2 regions of the Carnobacterium divergens DSM 20623 genome follow, and region 2 is predicted to be linked to the other one. Evidence: predicted binding sites of a transcription regulator. Region 2 holds the regulator's gene; the other holds the start of a gene.

Region 1 (11,894 bases), 690 kb from region 2:
TTCACGCTCATTCATGAGTAGTGAAAGCTTTATAGATTCTATCGCACCACATGCTGTCAAGGTTGCAACTGAACGTGGGCTATACCCATCTGTTATGATGGCTCAGGCAATTCTAGAAAGTGGTTGGGGAAAAAGCGGATTAGCATCAGCACCCAACTATAACTTATTTGGGATAAAAGGAAGCTACAAGGGTCAGTCTGTAATGTTTCCTACTTGGGAGTTTATCAATGGTCAATGGGTAACTGTGCAGGCAGCATTTAGGAAATATCCTTCTTACACTCAATCATTTGAAGATAACGGAGACTTATTGAGAAATGGATTAACTGGGGACCCAAACTTTTATTCAGGTACTTGGGTTTCTAACACGTCCTCATATCGTGATGCTACTCAATGGTTACAAGGTCGTTATGCTACTGATCCAACCTACGCATCTAAACTGAATTCTACTATCGAAGCTAATAACTTAACTCAATATGATACTATTCAAAAAAATTATCGTATTTCTATTGAAGATTTAAACTTTGTAAGCCCAACATATGCAAAGCAAGCTCAAGAACAATTAACATCTGTCTTTCCAATTTGGTCGACTGTAGTTCCAAGTAATCAAATGAAAAATTATGCCTACATTCAAACTGGGGATTTCTTAAATAAAGTAGATGCTGAACAAGTAAATAAAAATTTTATGACTAGTACTGGTTTTTGGGCATCTGTTGAAAAATCAGATAAATCAAGACCCTATTATCGTGTTGAAACTGGTGGTTTTCTTGGAAAACAAACAGCTGATATGGTCCTATCAAAATTCATAAAAGATACTGGCTGGTGGGCTGAAGTTGTTCCTACTGGTGAACAAAATAAATATAAAATTATTACAGGAGATTTTTTAGATCCACTAGATCAAGACTCCGTAGTTCGTTACTTTGCATCTGAAAAATGGTGGAGTACTGGATTTGTTAGTCAAAAAACACCTGAACCATATTACAAAATAGTCACTGGTAATTATCTGAATCACCCTGATGCAGTGAAAAGCAGCAAAGATTTTTTTGCTGCAAATAATGTTTGGGCTCAATCATTAGATAGTACTTTACAATTTCAGCTTTATAAAATTAATACTGGTGGTTTTGGTACCTATGAGAATACTCTGCATTGGAAAACTATGATGGAAAGTAAATTTAATTGGAATATGACCATTGAGGAAGATCTTTAAAATTTATTTTCTTTCTAACTTATTGAAGCAGATTTCAAATAAATTCTGCTTCAATTTTTTTTATTAAAATGACTACAGTTTAGGGGGATTTCATGATACATTTTTTCAAAAAAAATAAATTACTTTTAGGAGTAATACTCATTGCTTTAATTGAAAGGCTTGTAATACTATTTCAATTAGGGTTTCGATATAGCATAAACAGTGAAGATATTTTATATCTTGAAAGTGGTATTCATTTAATGAAAACAGGTGAATTAACACTAAACGGCATGCCAAGTACCATCATGCCTGCTCTTCCAGTAATTATTGCACTCCCTCATACAATATTTGGTAGCACAGATGGTTTATGGTTATTCTTAAAATTAGTAATGATTGCTTTTAGTATTCTATCAATAATTGGAGTTTATAAAATTATAATTCTATTTTCGCCAAAGTGGATAGGAGCACTAGCTGCTTTACTATTTTTAACTCCAGATTTTATTTGGATAGATAATTTAATTTTAACTGACTCTCCATTTATGTTTGCTTTTGTTTATACTGTTTATTTTTCAATAATGTTACAAAAAACTCATGAATGGAAATATTACTATTTGTTAACAGCTACATATATGTTTGGACTACTATTGCGCTCAACATTCTTAATATATCCTTTGATTTTATTGGCTTTTTTATTTTTCACAAATTTTCCAGTTAAACTATTGTTAAAGCAAGCAATAATAACATCAATTATTTGTCTTCTTTTTTTCATTCCTTGGACACTTCGTAATTATCTTATTTTTGATCATTTTATTCCAACATCCTTTGAATCTGCTAGTTCAAAATTATTAGGAACTTACCAAGGATATGGCTTTCCAGAAGACACAAAAAAAATTAATAAAGAATTAGAGTTACAACTTAAAGAACTCAGAACAACTCATTATAAAAACGGAAAATATATTCCTAGCTATATGGGGGCATACTATGCTATGAAGTATGATAATTTAAAAGCCAATTATCGTAATACTTTATGGATTAAATCAAATCCAAAAAGTATGCTTATCTCATATGGTTACTCAAAACCTAAAACTATTATGACTTCATCTTTTTCAGAAAAAAAATTACTTGGAATCAATAAATTACTAATTCAGAAATTCAAAAAAATCGAACTAATTATGACTATTAGCTTAGGATTTATAAGTATGTTTTTTCTTAAAAACATTAGGAAATATATATTGTTTATGGCTAGTCTCTATATTGTTAACGTTTATTTATATGCCATTCCAATTAATTTTCAATATTCTGGTCAATCATTACTTTTCTTACGATACACTATTTTGTTTATTAGTATCTATAACATTTATTTGTACATTAAAGAAAAGAAAACTAAACAAGTAAAATAATCTCAATCAGTTGATTAATTTGTTATAATGGATACATTACAAAATCATTCCCTAAGGAGACAGATTACATTATGAAAAAAATTGATATATTAGGAATCCCCTTTGATAATTTAACAAAAAAACAGTTTGTCACTGAAATAATGAATAACAGTGATGCCAATAAAAAAACGTTTATTGTTACAGCCAATCCAGAAATTGTCATGTACGCAAAAGAAAACACTTCATACAGTTGTTTATTGCATGAAGCTGATTATATTACAGCCGATGGTATAGGAGTTATTAAAGCTAGCCATATGTTGAACACTCCAATTATTGAACGCGTAGCTGGTTTCGACTTAATGATTTCTTTATTGGAAGAAGCCAATAAAAAAAATAAGCGAGTATATTTTTTAGGTGCAAAAAAAGAAGTAGTTAAATTAGCTACAGAAAATGTTGCTACTAATTACCCAAATATTATTATTTGTGGATTTCATGATGGCTATTTTGGTGCTAATGATTCAACCATAATGGAATCAGTTCAAGCATCTAATCCAGATTTTATATTTGTTGCTTTAGGATTTCCTCGTCAAGAAGAATGGATACACACTTATTTAAAAACTGCTTCAAAAGGTATTTTAATGGGTGTAGGAGGTAGTTTTGACGTACTTTCTGGTAAAGTGAAGCGTGCACCAAAAATATTCCAAAATTTACATTTAGAATGGCTGTATCGCTTACTTAAACAGCCTACTCGTTTTGTGAGGATGTTAGTTTTACCAAAATTTTTATTAGAAGTTAAAAAAGTTATAAAAGAAAAGAAGGTGAAATAATGAAAGTCTTACACATTAATGTTGGTGCAGAAAATGGTGGGGGAAAAACACATATTATTTCACTTTTATCACAATTTAATTCCAATGAAGCTGAGTTATTAGTTCTTGAAGATGGAATCGTTGCTCAAGAAGCTCGAGCACTCAATATTAAAGTGACAGTTATTCCACAAACTTCTAGATATGATCTTTCAGTACTGAAAAAAATTATTGTTTTTATTAATAAAAACAACTTTGATCTAGTTCACACCCATGGACCTCGTGCAAATTTTTTAATCAATAAAATCCGTAATAAACTAAACGCAAAATGGGTCATTACTGTTCATAGCAACCCCAAATTAGATTTTATGAATCGCGGACTTAAAGGAAAATTATTTACTTTTTTAAACTTAAAATGTTTAAAAAAAGCGGATGCTTTAATTGCTGTTACTGAAAATTTCAAAAAAATGTTAATTGAATATGGATTGAATGAAAAAAATATTTATGTTGTATATAATGGAATTATTTTTGATGATACACCTATAAAAAAAAGGAATAAAAATTCAATTTTTACAATGTCTTATGTTGCTAGATTACATCCCATAAAAGGACATAGTTTATTGTTTAAAAGTTTATCCAAAACAAATATTCCTAATTACAAACTAAATATTATCGGGGATGGAGATTGTCTATCTCAATTAAAGAAAGAGGCTTCTGAATTAAAAATAGATTCTTTTATACATTTTTTAGGATTTAAAAATCGTGAAGAAATAGATCAATTAGTTTCTGAATCTGATATCACCTTACTAAGTTCCTATAGTGAGAGTTTCCCTCTCGTACTCCTTGAATCTGCTAATCAACATGTTCCTTTTATATCTACTGCTGTTGGAGATGTCCACAAACTAATTCCTAATGAAAAATATGGGTGGTTAGTTCCCATCGATAACCAGCTTGCCTATACAAAAGCTTTAGATGATGCATACCGCTCTTGGCTAGATGATACACTCATAGCAAAAGGTGAAAATATTTATAAACTAGCTTCTACTAATTTTTCATTAGATAAACTTTATCAAGATACTAAAAAAATTTATTTAGATGTTCTTAGAAAGGAATAAAATGTCCATCCATACAAAAAAAATTATTTACTACTCAGCTCAATTAATTCTAGCTTTCCTAACACCACAGCTACTTTTCCGACTCTTAGAAGGTAGCTTTTTAGATTTTAACTACAATTTTGTTGATGATTTTATTAATTTAAATCCAGAAATTTATAAATTTTCTTATTTAATTTTATTTTTAATCGTTTTGTGGTTCTCATCAATTTTAGGAGATATTATTTCTGGAAGTATCATCACAAGTACAATTATGATAGCTATCGCCTATGCAAATGCACAAAAGATGCATTCAAGAAATTTCCCTCTCGTTCCAGAAGAATTATCTATGATTTCAGAAGTTAAGTCCCTAATAAAAATGGTTAATTTAAGTCAGTTACTTCTAATTGGATTAGGAATTCTATTTTTAACTGGACTCACTTTTTTTATTAAATATTATTTTTCATTTAAATTGAAAATAACTTTCAAATCTAAATGGGTTTTCCTATTCAGAACTATCTCCTTATGCTTTTTATCAATCAGCCTTTATTCAATTATTCAAATTAGTAACCCTGATTCTGCAGCTGGGAAATATGCACAAAAAAAAGGCATTGAATTTTTAGAATGGAATCAAAATGTTAATTTTATAAATAACGGATTTGTTCTAGGCTTCACTTATAATATAAATTCTTATGCTATGGAAAAACCAGAAAATTACAATCGTAAAAATATTGAAAAAATTGTTACTAAATATAAAAAGCAAACAGCTAAAAAAACAGATACTGCACTTGACGTTAATGTCATCTATATTATGAATGAATCTTTTACTAATCCGGCTAAGAGTAGCAATATTTATCAATATGGAGAAAACCCAATTCCATACATTTCAGAAATTTTGGAAAATTATCCATCTGGTCAAACATTAGTAGGCGAATATGGAGGTGGCACAGCTAACATTGAATTTGAAGCTTTAACTAGTTTTTCAACTTACTTTACTAAAGGTACTCCTTATCAAAATTCAGTCTCCAAGGTTAAAGATTTCCCAAGTATTGTTTCGTATTTTAATGACTTAGATTATCAAACAACAGCTCTGCATCCTTATTTTAAAACAATGTATAAGAGAGATCTTGTATATCAAAACTATGGTTTTGATAATTTTTATGGAATTGATGAGATGGAACATGTAGGAATAATTTCACCATCTTTACATGTAAATGATGGTGAAGCTTATAAAGATGTATTGAAACAACTAAATAGTAATGAAAAAAATCAATTTATTTTACTGATTACTATGCAAAATCATATTCCTTATGACCCTGACTATCTTTCAAATGAATTCTATATTGAGAACGATACTATTGATCAAGAAAAAAAACAAGCTATGTCTGCTTATTTAGGAAGTCTTAATTTATCCGATCAAAGTTTTTATGAATTGACACTAGAATTATCTAAAATAGAAAAAAAAACTGCTGTCGTATTTTGGGGAGATCACTATCCAGGTTCCGATATCTATAAAGACCTTTTTGAAGTAGACCAACAACAAGTTCATCAAACCCCTTTATTTTATTGGACAAATTACCAAGAAAAAGATTCAGAACTAGGTACTATTAGTCCAAACCAAATAACTAATAATTTATTAGATATTATTGATTACCCAAAAACCCCCTTTTTAACTATGATTAATGAATTAGAGAAAACTATACCTGCATTAACTAAAGAAATACACTTAGATTCTAACAATCATATAATTGGACCATCTGAATTAAATTCAAAAGTAATGGAAGATTATCGCTTAATTCAATATGACATACTTTTAGGGAAAAATTATTCAAAAAAATTAAATTTTTTTGAACTTTTAAATTAAATAAAAAAAAGATTTAGAATATACTTATAATATTCTAAATCTTTTTTTCACATCATTACATATATAAATACTTTTTAGAAATCTCTTTATAAACCTCAATCATATCCAAGTAATTATCTACATCCACATATTCATTCACTTGATGGGGCGTTTCATTTCCTGGTCCAAAAACAATAATTGGGAAAGTATTTTTTGCTTTAATAAATTCAGCTGCATCTGTCGTTCCAGGCATACCAAGTAATGGTACTTTTTGCCCGGTCTTTGTTTCAGCAATTTTTTGAGCAATGTGGGCAATATCTGAATCTCGTTCACTTTTAACAACTAATTTGTTGGCTTCAATCGTTAAAGTGAGATTGCATTCTTTTTCCTTATTCAAATCCTCAATTATTTCATTTAATTTTTCTATTGTTTTTTGATTATCGTATTCAGGAATTGTACGAATATTACCTTCTAACGTTGCTTTTTCTGGAATACTATTGATTTGTTCTCCGCCAGATATCATCGTAACATTGTAAATAAAATCACCTAGTACATCATTTGTATAAACTGTTTTTCTAAATTCATGATTCGCTTTAGTGTAAAATTCAATTAAATAATCGATTGCATTAATACCCAATTTAGGCATTGAACTATGAGAGCTTTTACCTTTAGACGCTACGCTAAAATTAATTGAACCTTGATGTGTGTAAATGATACGGTATCCAGATGGTTCACCAATAATCATTGATGTTACATCATCTGCATAACCTTCTTTTGTTAATTGAGCTGCTCCAAGCTCTCCAACTTCTTCTCCGACGGTAGCTAATAATTTTATTTTACCATTCAATTCGGTTTTTTCTTCCACCAGTTCAATCATTGCGATGACCATTGCAGCTAGCCCACTCTTCATATCGCAAGAACCTCGACCATAAATTTTTCCATCTCGCTCATCTGCTTTAAAAGGATCAGTCGTCCAGTCTGCTAGATTACCTGGTGCTACAACATCCATATGTCCTGAAAATGCCAATACCTTTGATGTGCCGTTTCCAATCTCAGCTACTAAATTATCTCTGTCTGTATCATAAGCTACTTGTTTTGTTGAAATTTTATATTCTTTGAATAAATCAGCTAAATAATCAGCTACGGCCTTTTCGTTACCATTAACTGATTCTATATCAATAATATCTTTTAAAATTTGAATTTTTTTTGATTTTTCCATAGAGCATTCCTTCTTTCTTTTAATAATTTAATCATAGACTTAATAACATGCGTTTGCAATCATAAACCCTCAGAAATAAAAAAGAAGAAACCTTTAATTAAAGGTTTCTTCTTTAGTTTTTTACATCATGCCGCCCATCATACTTGGGTCCATTCCAGGGGCCATTGGTGGCATGTCTGGAGTTGGTTGGTCAGCAACAACTGCTTCTGTTGTCAATAACAATGCTGCTACACTTGCTGCATTTTGCAAAGCAGAGCGAGTTACTTTAGTTGGATCAACGATTCCAGCTTCAACCATGTTGACCCATTCACCATTCGCTGCATTAAAACCGATACCTAAATCAGCATGTTTTAATTTATCCACAATTACCGAACCTTCAAGTCCAGCATTGGTTACGATTTGACGTAATGGTTCTTCTAACGAGCGTAGGACAATTTTAATTCCTGTTGCTACGTCACCTTCTGCTTCAATTTCAGCCACTTTAGCTTGTACATTCACTAAAGCCGTTCCACCACCTGCTACGATTCCTTCTTCAACAGCAGCACGTGTTGCATTCAAGGCATCTTCAATGCGTAATTTACGTTCTTTTAATTCAGTTTCAGTAGCTGCTCCAACTTTAACAACAGCTACCCCTCCTGAAAGTTTTGCTAAACGTTCTTGTAATTTTTCTTTATCAAATTCTGAAGTCGTTTCAGCTGCTTGTGATTTGATGATAGCTACACGTTGTTGGATGGCTTCTTTTGCTCCGGCTCCTTCAACAATTGTAGTCGCATCTTTTGTTACTACAGCTTTTCCTGCATGACCTAATTGATCAATTGTTGTATCTTTCAATTCTAATCCTAGATCTTCTGTAATAACAGTACCACCAGTTAAAATTGCAATGTCTTCTAACATCGCTTTGCGACGATCACCAAATCCAGGAGCTTTGACTGCAACAACATTAAACGTACCGCGTAATTTATTTAAAACAAGTGTTGGTAAGGCTTCACCATCCACATCATCCGCAATAATCAACAATGGACGACCTTGTTGTAGAATTTGTTCCAACAAAGGCAAGACATCTTGAATATTTGAAATTTTTTTATCTGTAATCAAAACATATGGATTTTCTAAAACAGCTTCCATTTTATCATTGTCTGTTACCATATATTGAGATAAATACCCACGGTCAAATTGCATTCCTTCAACAACGTCCAATTCGGTCTCGATTCCTTTTGATTCTTCAATTGTAATCACGCCGTCATTGCCAACTTTTTCCATGGCTTCTGCAATTAACGAACCGATTTCGTCATCACCAGAAGAAATGGCTGCTACTTGTGCAATCGCTTCTTTTGAATCGACTACTTTTGAAATCGCATGTAATTCTTCAACTGCTGCTTTGGTTGCCAATTCAATTCCACGACGAATACCGACTGGGTTAGCTCCTGCAGTAACATTTTTTAATCCTTCTCGAACAATTGCTTGTGTTAAAACAGTCGCTGTAGTTGTTCCGTCACCAGCAATATCATTTGTTTTTGAAGCAACTTCTGAAACAAGTTTTGCTCCCATATTTTCGAAATGATTTTCTAATTCGATTTCTTTTGCAATCGTCACACCATCATTTGTAATCAAAGGTGATCCGAATGATTTTTCTAAAACAACGTTGCGTCCTTTAGGTCCTAATGTTACTTTAACTGTGTCTGCCAAAATGTCTACTCCACGAAGCATTGCGCCACGTGCGTCTTCTGCAAATTTAATATCTTTAGCCATTATTTTTCACCTCATAATTTTTTATTTTTATTGTTACCCAACGATTGCTACTAAATCGTGTTCTTTTAAGACTAAATATTCTTTTCCATCATATTTAACTTCAGTTCCTGCATATTTTTCAAATAGTACAACGTCTCCAACTTTAACAGCCATCTCGACCTTAGTACCATTTTCTAAAATACGACCTTCACCAACTGCGATAATCGTCCCTGTTTGAGGTTTTTCCTGCGCTGAACCTGGTAAAACGATCCCACTAACAGTTTTTTCTTCCTCTTTAGCAACTTCTATCATGACACGATCTCCTAATGGTTTTAACACGTAAATCCCTCCATTTATTTATCTTTTTGTTTCTATTAGCACTCATACACAAAGAGTGCTAACTCACTTCTTTATCTTAATCAAAATTTGGATAGAATGCAAGTATTTTGTTAACTTTTTTTCTCCTTTCACTCCTTACTATTTGCAAATCATTGGGATTTCTTTTATTTTGATTTTGTTTTTTTTATTTCCAAAACATACAGTATGGCAAGTGTGGTATACTGTATACTGAATTTGTTTTTTCAGCGGATAAAACCACTATTTCTCGTCATAAAGGAGTCTTGATTATGCAACTAAAAAAAATGATTCAATCTGACTTTGATGATTTTCTCTCTTTTTCAATTTTGGATTACGCAAAAGATAAAGTAGCCGCTGGAACCTGGTCTGGTGATGAGGCTATTGCGCTTGCAACGACAACTTTCAACGAGCTTCTACCTAAAGGCATTCATACTGAAAACGAGTTTTTATTTTCAATAATTGAACCTTCCCTTTCAAGTAAGATTGGTTATTTATGGTTTCACGCTCATCACGATAAAACTGGAAAATCAGCATTTATTTATGATTTCGTTATTTTTGAACCTTTTAGAGGAAAAGGCTATGGCACAAAAGCAATAGAGACACTTATAAAAGAAATAAAAACAATGCATTTTGATAAAATTAGTTTACATGTATTTGGTCATAATGAAGTTGCTCTTTCGCTATACAAAAAAATGGGCTTTGTTACAACAGACATTAATATGACAAGGTACCTATAGTTATGACAAGATGAATTTTAGAAATGAGGTTTAAAATGAAAAACTCAACAATTACAATTTTGGTCACCTATGTTATCGCTCAAACGTTGCCCGCTCTTTTAGGGAGTTTGGTTCCAAGTAATGCCAAAACATCGGTCATCATCTACTCAACTATCGCTTGCTTTATACTAGGAAGTTTAGTTATGATACTTTTAAATAAGAAGTTTCCTATCAAAAATAGTTTGACTATTCAACCTTCTGTTTCAAAGGGACAAGTTTTATCGTGGGGCTTTATAGGAATGTTTTTAGCTATTTTTGTTCAAATAACTGCAAATTTAATCGAACAAGCCGTTTTAAAAATTCCCCCCGGTTCTGCTAATACACAATACATTATTGAAATCATAAACAAGTATCCTTTATTCTTAATTACTGGCGCTATCTTTGCTCCGATTCTTGAAGAATTTGTATTTAGGAAAGTTATTTTCGGCTTTTTCTATGATTTAACCGGTGTTGTTGGTGCTGCAGTTATTAGCTCATTACTCTTTGCCTTTATTCATATGGATGGACACATCTTGCTTTATTCAGCAATGGGATTTGTTTTTTGCTTCCTATATGTAAAAACAAAAAATATTGCTACTTCGATAATTGCACATATGTTAATGAATACATTAGTATTTATTTCTCAGATGGTGCTACTAAAATAAGTTGCTTTGTTGTTAGTTAACAAAGGAGCATAGAAAGGAAATCAATAATGAGTAAAAATAGTTTTCTAACTCAAATCATTTTCAACTATGTAATGGCTGCTGTTTTTATTTGGTTCACGATTGATTTTGTTAAAAGTACAGGCTGGGGATTCTTTTCAATTCTTTGTGTAGTGATTGCAACAAATGATTTTGTTCGAGGAACTAAAATGTTACAGTTATTTTTGAAAATAACAAACCATAATAAAGACTAAAAAAACGTTGAGAAAGAATTCTTTCTCAACGTTTTTTTAATCTTCTAAATCAAGGATGTCATTATTACCTGTATAATGATCTAAGAAATAAATCAATGTTTGCAATTCATTTGTTAAATCCACATTTTGAACGCGAATATGATCTGGAACTGAGATTCTCAGTGGGGTGAAGTTCATAATGCCTTTTACACCAGCATCTACTAATTCATTCACAGTTTCTTGAGCTACAGGTGCTGGGACAGTTAAAATGACAACTTCAATCTGTTGTAGTTTCAATTGCTCAATCATCTCACTCATTGGATAAACTGGTACTCCACTTGCAATCGTTCCAACAATCTCTTCATTTACATCAAAGGCTGCACTAATTCTAGTGTTATTGCTTTGATGGAAATTATAATTTAATAAGGCATGGCCTAAGTTCCCTACTCCAATTAAAGCGACATTGGTCAAACGATCTTGATTCAATGTTTTACTAAAGAAGTTCAATAGATCTTCAACATCATATCCATAGCCTCTTTTTCCTAATGCACCAAAATAAGAAAAGTCTCTTCTGATTGTTGCGCTGTCAACTTTGACTGCATCACTCAGTTCAGTAGAAGAAACACGATCTTTTCCAGCGT
Region 2 (11,894 bases):
TAATCAAATAGCTTCATTCATCAGAAAGAAGGGCTATTATGGCAAATTTTAGAGTTGGTCGTGTTACCCAAGAAGTACAACGTGAGGTAAATGATATCTTAAAGAAAAAAGTGAGAGACCCTCGCGTTCAAGATGTTACCATTACGGATGTACGTGTAACTGGGGATTTACAACAAGCAACCATTTATTACAGCATCTTATCTGATAAAGCAAGTGATCTTGAAAAAGCACAATTGGGGCTTGAAAAAGCTTCTGGCTTAATCAGAAAAGAATTAGGGCATCGTTTAACATTGTATAAAACACCAGAAATCATGTTTGAACGTGATGAATCAGTGGCATATGGCAATCGCATCGATGAACTCTTGCGTAATTTAAATAAAGACTAAAAAAAACTAAGATTAGTTTAGGCTAATCTTAGTTTTTTTACTGTTTAAGATTTGCTATAATAGCAGTACAATAACAATCAAAAGGAGCAAAAATAATGAATTTAGTTTCGTATTTAGGTACAAATACGCCTTTAACTCTTTCAAATACTGGAAATCAAGAAGTGGTTGCAATGATTGCCAGAGACACACTAGAAGCGGGTGTAACCGATGAAATGGTTTTAGATTATTTAAAAGAAGAAACGCAAAATCCAGAACTACTAATGAAGCAAATTTTATTCTATGACACGGAAGCCGAAATTATGGGAGGCTTTGAAATTTTGAGAGAAGTGGAAGATCAAGATCTTTTGAAGCATTTTTCAACGTCATATGTATACGAGACAACGGATTTTCCAGTTTGGGAACCTATCGAAGACGATCCTGATTTAGAAAGTTATCCGCAAGAACAGATTGTACAATATAAACAAATGATGGATGAAGCAAGGGCAGTTAATAAGGCACAGCAAGAGGGCTTTTTGAAAATCCTCACTACGTGTTTAACTGAAACAGATAAAGTCGAATTATATACATGTGATTTAACAAAAGCTAAAGAACGAGAAAAAAATCGTCGTTTAGAAAAATGGGCGACGATTCAACAAAATAAACGCTTATTAGATAGTCAAGAGCAAGAATTTTTACTAATTGAAAAAGATTAATAGAAGACAATCAAAAGGTCAAGTTATAGGAGAAATTCCTTAACTTGACCTTTTAATGGATTCAATTAGACTGTTTCATACATAATCGAAAAAGCATCTTGTCCTGCATGAGTCATAATACTCGGGCTAGCATAGTTGATAGAGTAGTTTGCATTTGGAAAATGTAGTTTTAAGGTTTCAATTAAACTTACCGTAAAAGGCGTCAAACCAATATGTGTAATGCCAATAGCTTTTATACCAGCAGTTTGTTTCATTTCATCGATTAACTTATCCATACGTTTTTGAATAGAGCGCATACCTCGTCCTTTTGTGTCTGGCTCTAATCCAGTATCAGTTAAACGCAGCAACAGTTTCATATTTAAAAAACTTGATATTTTTCCAACAGTTGGACTAATTCGACCACCTTTTATGAGGTTCTCAAGGTTTACCACACAAATATATAAAACTGTTTTATGTTTAATGGCTTCAATTTTTTCAAGAATGGTTTCCATTTTTGCACCTTCTTGCGCTAATTTAGCAGCAGCTAAGACTTGGAAGGCCATTGCCCGGTCAATAAATTGGCAATCAACGACAGTAACATCCGTGTGGGATAAATGTGAGGCTTGGTGAGCAGCTTGAACAGTGCCACTTAAATGTTCCGTTAAATGAATTGATAAGACTTGACTGTCATCTTCTCCTAGTTCATTATATGTGTCAACAAATCGTCCTATCGGGGGCTGTGACGTTTTTGGAAGGGTTGGACTTTCATTCATTTTCTCTAAAAATTCTGATTTTGTAATTGTTTCACCATCAATGTATACAACGCTATCAATCATAGCGGACAATGGCACTACAGTAATATTATAGGTTTCAATTTCTTCTTTTGATAGTTGAACTGTAGAGTCCGTTACAATCTTAATGTTTTTCATTTAGTTGCCTCCTTAAATAGAGTAGCTTTTATGAAAATGCTACCATCTTAAGAATACCAAATTTCACTTTAAAAAGACATCCATTTTGAAAAAAATGTAGAAACCTTATGAATAACTAAAGAAAAATCAAGAATAGTAGATTCTTTTATTTTCTTAACTATGTTATAATAGCGTGGTTATGAAACAAGAAAGTTGGGTTGCAAATGGACGGAATTCTTCCACTTTGGAAAGAGCGTGGCATGACAAGCCATGATTGCGTTTTTAAATTAAGAAAAATTTTAAATACAAAAAAAATAGGACACACTGGAACCCTAGATCCAGATGTAGACGGCGTTTTACCTATTTGTGTAGGGAAAGCAACAAAAGTCGTTGAATATATGATGGAAACTGGAAAAGCTTATATAGGTGAAATTACCTTAGGTTATTCCACAACAACTGAAGATGCAAGTGGTGAAGTTGTTGAATCAAAAAAAGTTTCCGTTGCTCCGACAATTGAAGAAATTGATGAGCAAATGAAACAATTGGAAGGAACGATTATCCAAATTCCACCAATGTTTTCGGCGGTTAAGGTGAATGGTAAACGGTTATATGAATATGCAAGAAACGGGGAAACTGTAGAACGACCTCAAAGAAAAGCTGAAATTAGTTCATTCATTCGAACTAGTGAGCCTATATTTAATGAAGAGCAAGGAACCGTTAAATGGCGTTTTGAAGTAACTTGTGGGAAAGGAACGTATGTCAGAACATTAGCAGTTGATTTAGGTAATGCTTTAGGCTATCCAGCGCATATGTCAGATTTGACACGAGTATTAAGTGGAACATTTAAAGCGAGCGATTGCTTGACTTTAGATCAAGTTGCTAAAGCGATGACAGATGAAAGTATTCAAGATAAACTTTTTCCATTAGAATTTGGTTTAAAAGAGTTTGAAACAATGGAAGTTACGGAAGAACTTTGGCCAAAAGTAAAAAATGGTGTGCCATTGCCGAGAAGCTTATTTAAAGCATACGAAAGCTACCCAGTTGTAATGATGTACCAAGGAGTAGCTACTAGTTTATATGCCATTCATCCAACAAAACCACAATTAGTAAAACCAACAAAAGTCTTAAGAAATCAATAGATTAAAGGGGTTCTTTTTTATGAAAGTTGTCAATATCCATCATCCATATCAAGCCAATCAAATTCCAACTGATAATGTTGTTTTAGCCTTGGGTTTTTTTGACGGAGTTCATTTAGGTCATCAAGAAGTCATTGCAACAGCAAAAAAAATTGCAAATGAAAAGAATCTAAAGCTAGCTCTAATGACATTTAACCAACACCCATCCATCGTATTTCAAAAAATCGATCCAGATCAAATGAAATATTTATCAACAATTAAAAGAAAAGAAGAATTAATGGAAGCGCAAGGTGTTGATATCCTTTATGTGATTGAATTCACCTCAGCTTTTGCAAGTTTATCGCCAATTGAATTTGTGAACCAATATATGGTGGATCTGCACGCTCAAGTAGTGGTTGCAGGCTTTGATTACACTTATGGACCAAAAGATGTAGCTAATATGGAGCAATTGCCACGTTTCGCCGACAATCGCTTTGAAGTTGTAACAGTTGCTAAGCAGGAGTCAGATGACGAAAAAATCAGTTCAACACGCATTCGTAAAGAACTAGCAGATGGAAATATGGAAGTAGCTAATGAATTGTTAGGCTATGCCTATGAAATTCCTGGCAGAGTCGTTCACGGAGATGCTAGAGGTCGATTGTTAGGTTTTCCAACAGCTAATATTGAAGTAGATGCAGGAGTACGGTTGCCACGAGTAGGTGTTTATGCTGTGAAAATTAAGGTAGGCAATCAGTGGCATTTAGGGATGGCTTCAATTGGCTATAACGTAACCTTTGGAGATAACCGGGATATGACTGTTGAAGTGTATATTTTAGATTTTAAGGAAGATATCTACGGCGAGCGCGTTGCGGTTTCTTGGCACCACTATTTGCGAGAAGAGTTGAAATTTGATTCTGTAGTAGATTTAATCGCACAATTAAAGCAAGATGAACTGGATACGGCAGCTTATTTTAAGAATGAAAAGTAAGGAAAGGAACGTGAACTCATGACAGCAACTTATATTCATATTCCTTTTTGTGAACATATTTGTTTCTACTGTGACTTTAATAAAGTCTTTTTAGAAGGGCAACCAGTAGATGAATATGTTGAAATGCTTTTAAGAGAAATGCAATTGACAATGGCTCAAACGCCAGATGAAAAAATTGAGACGATCTATGTTGGTGGAGGTACACCAACTACCTTAAATGAAAAACAATTAGATCGATTGCTAACTGGAATGAAAGAAATTCTTCCCTTTCAAATGGGAAACGAATTTACTTTTGAAGCCAATCCAGGAGATTTGTCAGTTGATAAATTGAAAGTTCTACATGATCATGGTGTCAATCGTCTAAGTATGGGGGTTCAGTCTTTCAATGACGATTTACTCAAAAAAATAGGACGTATTCATAAAGTGAAGGATGTCTATCAGTCCATTGCGAACGCACGACAAGTAGGATTTGAAAATATTAGTATTGATTTAATTTATCGTCTGCCAGGCCAAACAGAAGCTGATTTTAACAATAGCCTAGTAAAAGCTTTAGAATTAGAATTGCCACATTACTCTACGTACTCATTGATTTTAGAAAATAAAACGATTTTTTACAATTTGATGCGACAAGGGAAATTGCCGTTGCCAACTGAAGATGAAGAGGCGAACATGTATCAGATGGCGATTGATTTAATGGCTGAAAAAGGGCGTAAACAGTATGAAATCAGTAACTATGCATTACCTGGATATGAATCTCAGCACAATTTAATTTATTGGAAAAATGAAAAATATTATGGGTTTGGTGCAGGTGCTCATGGTTATTTAGGAGGGCACCGTTATCAAAATAACGGGCCGATTCAACAGTATTTAGAGCCCCTTAGAAAAAATCGGTTGCCTATCTTAAGAACCCAACAATTATCGATTGAAGAAAAAATTGAAGAAGAAATGTTTTTAGGATTGAGAAAACTAGAAGGCGTTTCAATTCAACACTTTTTTGATAAATTTCAGGTGTCCGTTTTTGAAGTCTATCAAGAGGTTATCGACAGTCTTGTAGCAGATGGGTTGCTTGAAGTTACCCTTGATAAAATTCGATTAACAGAAAAAGGGAAATTTTTAGGAAATGAAGTTTTCCAAGCTTTTTTACTAAGCAGCCCTAAATAAAAATAACGACTAAAACTTACCTGAATCAGGGAGTTTTAGTTTTTTTTTGTCTCAGAGTATCAACTCATTAAAAAATGTCAATTCTTGTTATTTCTATTTTAACGAGTTAAGATAAGGAAGAATCTATGAGTAGGGGGGCTTAAGAATGAAAACAACAATTGAACTTCAATTTGTGTTTAATATCGGGAACAATTTACCATTGCTTCATTGTGGAAAGACGAATCTCCTTTGAGATGAGTTATTCGATAAAAGCAATAAATAATCATCGGCTTGCTCATCTCTAGTCATTTAAAAACAATTAACTAGGAGATGAACAAATGTTAGTACAATTAAATTCTGTAACAAAATATTTCGATGGCAACACGATTTTAAATAAAATCAACTTTAAAATTGAGGAAGGCGAAAAAATTGGATTAGTTGGAGTCAACGGTTCAGGCAAATCAACTTTATTAAGTTTATTAATGAATGAGATGGAAATAAGTGAAGGATCAATTTATCGGAATCCACACCGTAAAATTGGTTTTGTTAAGCAGATGTCAGATTTGACTATGACAAATACAATCAAAGAAGAATTAACGACGGTTTTTAGTGGATTGATTCAATTGCAACAGGAAATACAGCGGCTTGAAGTTCAAATGAGCCAATCAGAAACACAAGATTTAGAGACCCTTTTAACTCAATACGGTCAAATAACGGAATCCTTTGCAATGCTTGGTGGATATGAATTTGAAGCTAAAATTGATTCTATTATTTCAGGAATGGGATTCAATTCTTTAAAAGAAACTAAAATCCAACAATTAAGTGGCGGACAAAAGACTAAATTGTCTTTAGCCAAACAATTACTAGAAGAGCCTGATCTATTGGTTTTAGATGAACCAACCAATCATTTGGATTTAGAAGCCATTTTATGGCTGGAGAATTTCCTGTTTCAATATCGCGGTGCTATTTTAGTAGTATCACACGACCGCTATTTCTTAGATAAATTTATCCAATCGGTTGTTGAGTTGGAAAGACACCAAATCACTCGTTACAAAGGGAATTATTCGAGCTATGTCAGTCAAAAAGAAAAAAATGAACAACTTCAGTGGTCAAGATTTAAGCAACAAGAAAAAGAAGTGAAACGTCTTGAGACATACGTTGAAAAGCATATAGTTCGAGCAACCTCAGCTAAAAGTGCTAAAAATAAACAAAAACAACTAAATCGAATCGATCGTATCGATGCCCCACTAGCTTCTTTAAAAAGTGCTTATTTAAATTTTGAAATGGAGTACCCTTCTCATAAAGCTGTTCTAGCACTTGAAGATGTTGCACTATCAGTTAAACCAAATGAGTTATTACTAGAAAATGTTCAATTTAAAATAGAGCGAGGCGATCGGGTTGCTTTATTAGGTAGTAATGGAGTCGGCAAATCAACCTTGTTAAAATCAATTATTAAGGAGTTGCCCTATGCTGAAGGCTCAATAAAATGGGGAGGCAATACTAAAATAGGGTACTATGACCAAGAATTTCAATCATTAACCCCTGAGTTAACTGTATTGGAAGAAATGCGTCAAACATTTCCCGAGGAAGATGATTTAACAGTTAGACAAACATTGGCTAGCCTGTTATTTACGCAAGAAAATGTTGAAAAACGAATCAAAGATTTAAGCGGTGGTGAAAAAGGGAAATTAATTTTTGCTAAATTGATGTTAGCCAAACCAAATGTTTTAATTTTAGATGAACCAACCAATCATTTAGATTTAGCAACTAAAGATATGTTGGAAAAATCATTAATTAACTTTGAAGGAACTATTTTCTTTGTATCTCATGATCGCTATTTTATCAATAAATTGGCAACTCATGTATTAGAGTTGACCCCCAAAAAAACAACAATGTATCTTGGTGATTATCAGGATTATCTTGCTAAAAAAGATTGAAATTAAATCTAAAATATTGCTTACTAAAAAAAGTTTTTGTTCTTAAGGAGCAAGAGCTTTTTTTATGTTGACAACCGAATAGTAAAGAGTTATATTATAAGTGTAATTACTATGTTCGTTAGGAGGATATAAAATGAAATTTTCATTTGAGTTAATCACTACAAAAACACCAGAAAAAATTTGGCCATTTTATTCAGAAGTTACTAATTGGTTTAAATGGGAAGATAATTTAAGTGCAATTGAATTAAAAGGAGCTTTTGAACAAGGAACAACTGGAATCATGACGTTAGAAGGTCAACAACCAATGGAATTTGAGCTTGTGGAAGTAACGGGAAATCAGAGCTTTTGTGACAAGACTGAGATACCTAATTTAGGTTCTTTATATTTTAATCATGAATTGATTCCTATTGAGGGAAAAACGATTGTTCGACACTCCGTTGAATTTGCTAGTTTAACAGGAAAAGAAAACAAAGAAGCATTAGCATTTTTATCTCAAGTATTTTCAGATGTTCCAGCATCTGTTTTTAGTTTATCCGAGGTAATTTAAATGAAGCAATTTAATTCTAACTTTAAAGAAGACTCTTCCCAATCAATTGGATTATCCTTTATTAAGGCTTACAATAATTGGCATAAGAAAATTAAAACAGAGTTAGCAGCAATTGGAATTACCCATCCTCAATTTGTTGTTTTAGCATCATTAGGCTATTTGGAACAGTCAAAAAATGAAATCAAGCAAATTGAAATTTCTAAAAAATCAGATATAGATGTGATGACCGTTTCGACAATTCTAAAAAATTTAGAAAAACAACAGTTGATACAACGAAGTCATTCTAAAATTGATACAAGAGCCAAAGTTGTCATGCTTACTTCAATTGGAAGGAGTAAACTTAACAAGGCTTTAAAAATAGTTGAACAGATTGATAAGTTATTTTTTTCAAAACTTGGAGCTAATGAAGAACAATTTAATGCGCTCCTGCATCTTCTTACAGAGGAGGGAAATAATGACTAACTATTGGATTGGAGTAGCTTCGAAAAACCATGTTTTATTAGGAATTCAAGATGGATTTTGTCAACTATGTCATGGTAAAAAAGCCCCTTTAATAAAAATGAAAAAAGGGGATCGAATTCTCTATTATTCACCTAAGTTGGATAGGAATGACACACAACCGTACCAAAAAATTATTGCAGTTGGAACGGTGGTAGATGAAGAAGTCTATTCTTTTGAAATGGCACCAGGTTTTGTCCCCTTTAGAAGAAATGTAGTTTATGAAGAAGGTCTTAAAGAAGTGACATTGGTAGCATTAAATCAATTAACTGAATGGACAACCCAACGATCGAAGTTAAGATTTGGACATTTTGAAATTCCAGTTTCCCTGTATCAATCAATCTACCATTTAATGAAAGAAGAGAATTAGTTTCTCTTCTTTTTTATTTCTAATTACATAAAATACGATATAATAGAAGTTAATGAACTACTATATAATCGTTAACTTAAAAGATGAAAGAAGGCATATTTATGCAATGGTACACATTATGTTTTTTAAAACAGGGCACCAAAGTCCTGCTACTTAATCGACAAAAAAATCCATGGATGGGGCGGTGGAATGGAGTTGGCGGAAAAATTGAAGTGGGAGAAACGCCATTAAATTCTGCGATTCGAGAAATAAAAGAAGAAACAACAATTGACGTAAGTGAACTTTTTTATGGCGGCAAACTTCTTTGGACCGTAGATCACGAAATCACAGGTGGTCTACACCTGTTTCTAACGGAGTTACCAGAAAAAGAATATTTTTCAACACCACTCGCTACGAGAGAAGGAATTTTAGACTTTAAAGAAATTGATTGGATTTTTGATTCTAAAAATCAAGGAATGCCAGATAATATTCCATTTGTACTGAAGGATCTTTTACTCAATCCTCAAGAAAATTGCTACATGTGTTACTTTGAAAACAATCAATTTTTAAAAGTCGAAAAACAGTAAGCAAAGAGTGACAATGCTTATCCTGCTTAGTACGTAGAGCTTTCTAGGTACTAAGTAGGATTTTAACTATTTTTGGGAAAAACTCGTAAAAAAATAAGGGAATATTGTTGACAAAGTCTGACTAATTTGTTAAATTAATAAATGTATTAGCACTCGTTGTTGTTAAGTGCTAAAAAGAGGTGAACCAAATGTTAACAGAAAGACAGATCCTGATTCTCAAATCAATTATTCGATTGTATACAGATTTTGGAAATCCTGTTGGGTCTAAAACTTTGATGAATGAGGCAGGACTAGATTTTAGTTCAGCGACGATCCGTAATGAGATGGGGCGCTTAGAAGAGCTTGGTTACATTGAAAAAACACATTCTTCTTCTGGACGGATTCCGTCAATAAAAGGCTATCGTTTCTATGTGGATCATTTAGTACACCCAGACAAAGTCAATTCAAAAGATCTTGCAACCATCAAGTCATCCTTCAATTCACCTTTTCACGAATTAGATGAAATCGTTGCACAATCTGCTGAAGTTTTGTCAAACCTAACCAGTTACACGGCAATTACGTTAGGTCCTGAGCTGAAAGACAGTAAATTAACTGGTTTTCGCTTAGTTCCATTAAGTAATTTCCAAGTAATGGCCATCTTGGTAACAGATAAAGGGCACGTTGAAAATCAAATTTTTAATTTGCCAAAAAACATCAATAGTTACGAATTAGAAAAGATTGTTGCAATCTTTAATGATGAATTGATTGGATATCCTCTGGTTCTAGTTTATCAAAAACTAAAAACAGAAATTCCACAGCTGATTCAAAAGTATGTTCGTACGCCATCTGGAATTCTAGATGTATTTGATGACATCATCATGAAAGCCGCTAAAGAACGAGTCTTTGTTGGAGGTCGCATGAATATCTTAGATTTTTCAAATGCACTTGATGTCGAAAAATTTAAGTCGATCTATACACTGATGGAAAAAGATTCAGGTTTAGCCTCGCTGATTACCCAAAATCAAGAAGGAATCGAAGTCAGGATTGGGCAAGAGCTAGAGAATACCTTGTTTCAAGATTTTAGTTTAATTACAGCAACTTATAGTGTAATGGGACATGGAACGGGAACGATTGCTCTGTTAGGACCAACGAGTATGCCGTATTCAAGAATGATTGGATTAGTCGATGCTTTTAGAAATGAGCTTTCACAGAAAATGATGGATTATTACCAAGGAATGGAAAAATAATTTAAAAAGGAGATTTTGTCGTGTCTAACAAGAAAAATGAAAGTTTCCAAGAAGAAAAATTAGATGAAGAAATCAAAGCAAGCATGGATGAAATAGATGAAGTAACTTCCGTTGAAGAACCAGAAAAGGACGAGCAAGAAACAGCTCCAGTGGATGAATTAACTGAAGCAAAAGCAGCCTTTAGTGACATGGAAGATCGCTATCTACGCATTCAAGCAGAAATGGCAAACATGCGCAAGCGTAATCAAAAAGAACGCGAAGACGCAGCGAAATACCGTTCACAAGACATTGCCAAAGAATTGTTACCAGTGATTGATAACTTGGAACGCGCGATGGCAATAGAAGTGAGTGATGAACAAGGAGAAAGCTTGAAAAAAGGCTTAGAAATGGTCATGAATACCTTTAGAACAGCCTTGAAAAGTGAAGGAATTGAAGAGATTAACCCAGTTGGTGAAAGCTTTGATCCAAATTTCCATCAAGCAGTACAGACAGTGCCGGCAGAAGACGGTCAAGCCACAGATACTGTCGTAAACGTTCTACAAAAAGGGTATATCTTGAAGGATCGCGTATTGCGTCCTGCAATGGTTATTGTGTCACAATAAGTTTTAACTAAAAAACGGATAAGCTGATTTTTATCAGCGAACAAACTAAAAAATAACTAGTAAAGAGGGAATTTAAAATGAGTAAAATTATCGGAATCGATTTAGGAACAACAAACTCAGCAGTAGCAGTATTAGAAGGCGGAGAAGCAAAAATTATTGCGAATCCAGAAGGAAACCGCACAACACCTTCAGTAGTATCATTTAAAAACGGAGAAATCCAAGTAGGTGAAGTTGCAAAACGTCAAGCAGTAACAAACCCAAATACAATTGCTTCTATTAAACGCCATATTGGTGAAGACGGTTATACAGTTGAAGTTGAAGGTAAAAAATATACACCACAAGAAATTTCAGCTATGACGTTACAATATTTAAAAGGATTTGCTGAAGAATATCTAGGTGAAAAAGTTGATAAAGCTGTTATTACAGTTCCAGCTTACTTCAATGATGCACAACGTCAAGCAACAAAAGACGCTGGTAAAATCGCTGGTTTAGAAGTAGAGCGTATTGTTAACGAACCAACTGCAGCAGCATTAGCTTACGGTTTAGATAAAACAGACAAAGATGAAAAAGTATTAGTATTTGACTTAGGTGGCGGTACTTTTGACGTATCTATCCTTGAATTAGGTGACGGCGTGTTTGACGTATTGTCAACAGCTGGTGACAACAAACTAGGTGGAGATGACTTTGATAACAAAATCATCGATTACATGGTTGCAGAATTCAAAAAAGAAAACGGCATTGATTTATCAAACGACAAAATGGCCGTTCAACGTTTGAAAGATGCAGCTGAAAAAGCGAAAAAAGATTTATCAGGTGTAACTTCAACTCAAATCAGCTTACCATTTATCACAGCAGGCGAAGCAGGCCCATTACACTTAGAAATGAACTTAACTCGTGCTAAATTTGATGAATTAACACATGACTTAGTAGATCGTACGAA

What was found. The regulator HrcA, encoded in region 2, represses chaperone genes, less so after heat shock. The targets are predictions, from matches to a motif close to TTAGCACTCNNNNNNNNNGAGTGCTAA.
Region 1: the regulator HrcA is predicted to act here: its motif matches at 9,621-9,647, upstream of groES (co-chaperone GroES).

Annotation. Positions count from the first base shown of each region.
Region 1 covers NZ_JQLO01000001.1:1,766,754-1,778,647, forward strand. Annotated here, with positions in the region: gene BR52_RS13145 (glycoside hydrolase family 73 protein) at 1-1,204, shown strand, start outside; gene BR52_RS08545 (ArnT family glycosyltransferase) at 1,297-2,583, shown strand; gene BR52_RS08550 (WecB/TagA/CpsF family glycosyltransferase) at 2,655-3,389, shown strand; gene BR52_RS08555 (glycosyltransferase family 4 protein) at 3,389-4,480, shown strand; gene BR52_RS08560 (LTA synthase family protein) at 4,482-6,320, shown strand; gene BR52_RS08565 (ArgE/DapE family deacylase) at 6,376-7,518, opposite strand; gene groL (chaperonin GroEL) at 7,639-9,267, opposite strand; gene groES (co-chaperone GroES) at 9,301-9,585, opposite strand; gene BR52_RS08580 (GNAT family N-acetyltransferase) at 9,873-10,340, shown strand; gene BR52_RS08585 (CPBP family intramembrane glutamic endopeptidase) at 10,376-11,023, shown strand; gene BR52_RS08590 (YdiK family protein) at 11,071-11,274, shown strand; gene BR52_RS08595 (redox-sensing transcriptional repressor Rex) at 11,311-11,894, opposite strand, start outside.
Region 2 covers NZ_JQLO01000001.1:1,072,405-1,084,298, reverse strand. Annotated here, with positions in the region: gene infB (translation initiation factor IF-2) at 1-3, shown strand, start outside; gene rbfA (30S ribosome-binding factor RbfA) at 39-386, shown strand; gene BR52_RS05305 (hypothetical protein) at 482-1,078, shown strand; gene BR52_RS05300 (DegV family protein) at 1,144-1,986, opposite strand; gene truB (tRNA pseudouridine(55) synthase TruB) at 2,190-3,104, shown strand; gene ribF (riboflavin biosynthesis protein RibF) at 3,124-4,068, shown strand; gene hemW (radical SAM family heme chaperone HemW) at 4,087-5,229, shown strand; gene BR52_RS05280 (ABC-F family ATP-binding cassette domain-containing protein) at 5,547-7,145, shown strand; gene BR52_RS05275 (SRPBCC family protein) at 7,279-7,692, shown strand; gene BR52_RS05270 (MarR family winged helix-turn-helix transcriptional regulator) at 7,693-8,154, shown strand; gene BR52_RS05265 (EVE domain-containing protein) at 8,147-8,560, shown strand; gene BR52_RS05260 (NUDIX hydrolase) at 8,662-9,126, shown strand; gene hrcA (heat-inducible transcriptional repressor HrcA) at 9,315-10,352, shown strand; gene grpE (nucleotide exchange factor GrpE) at 10,373-10,954, shown strand; gene dnaK (molecular chaperone DnaK) at 11,032-11,894, shown strand, end outside.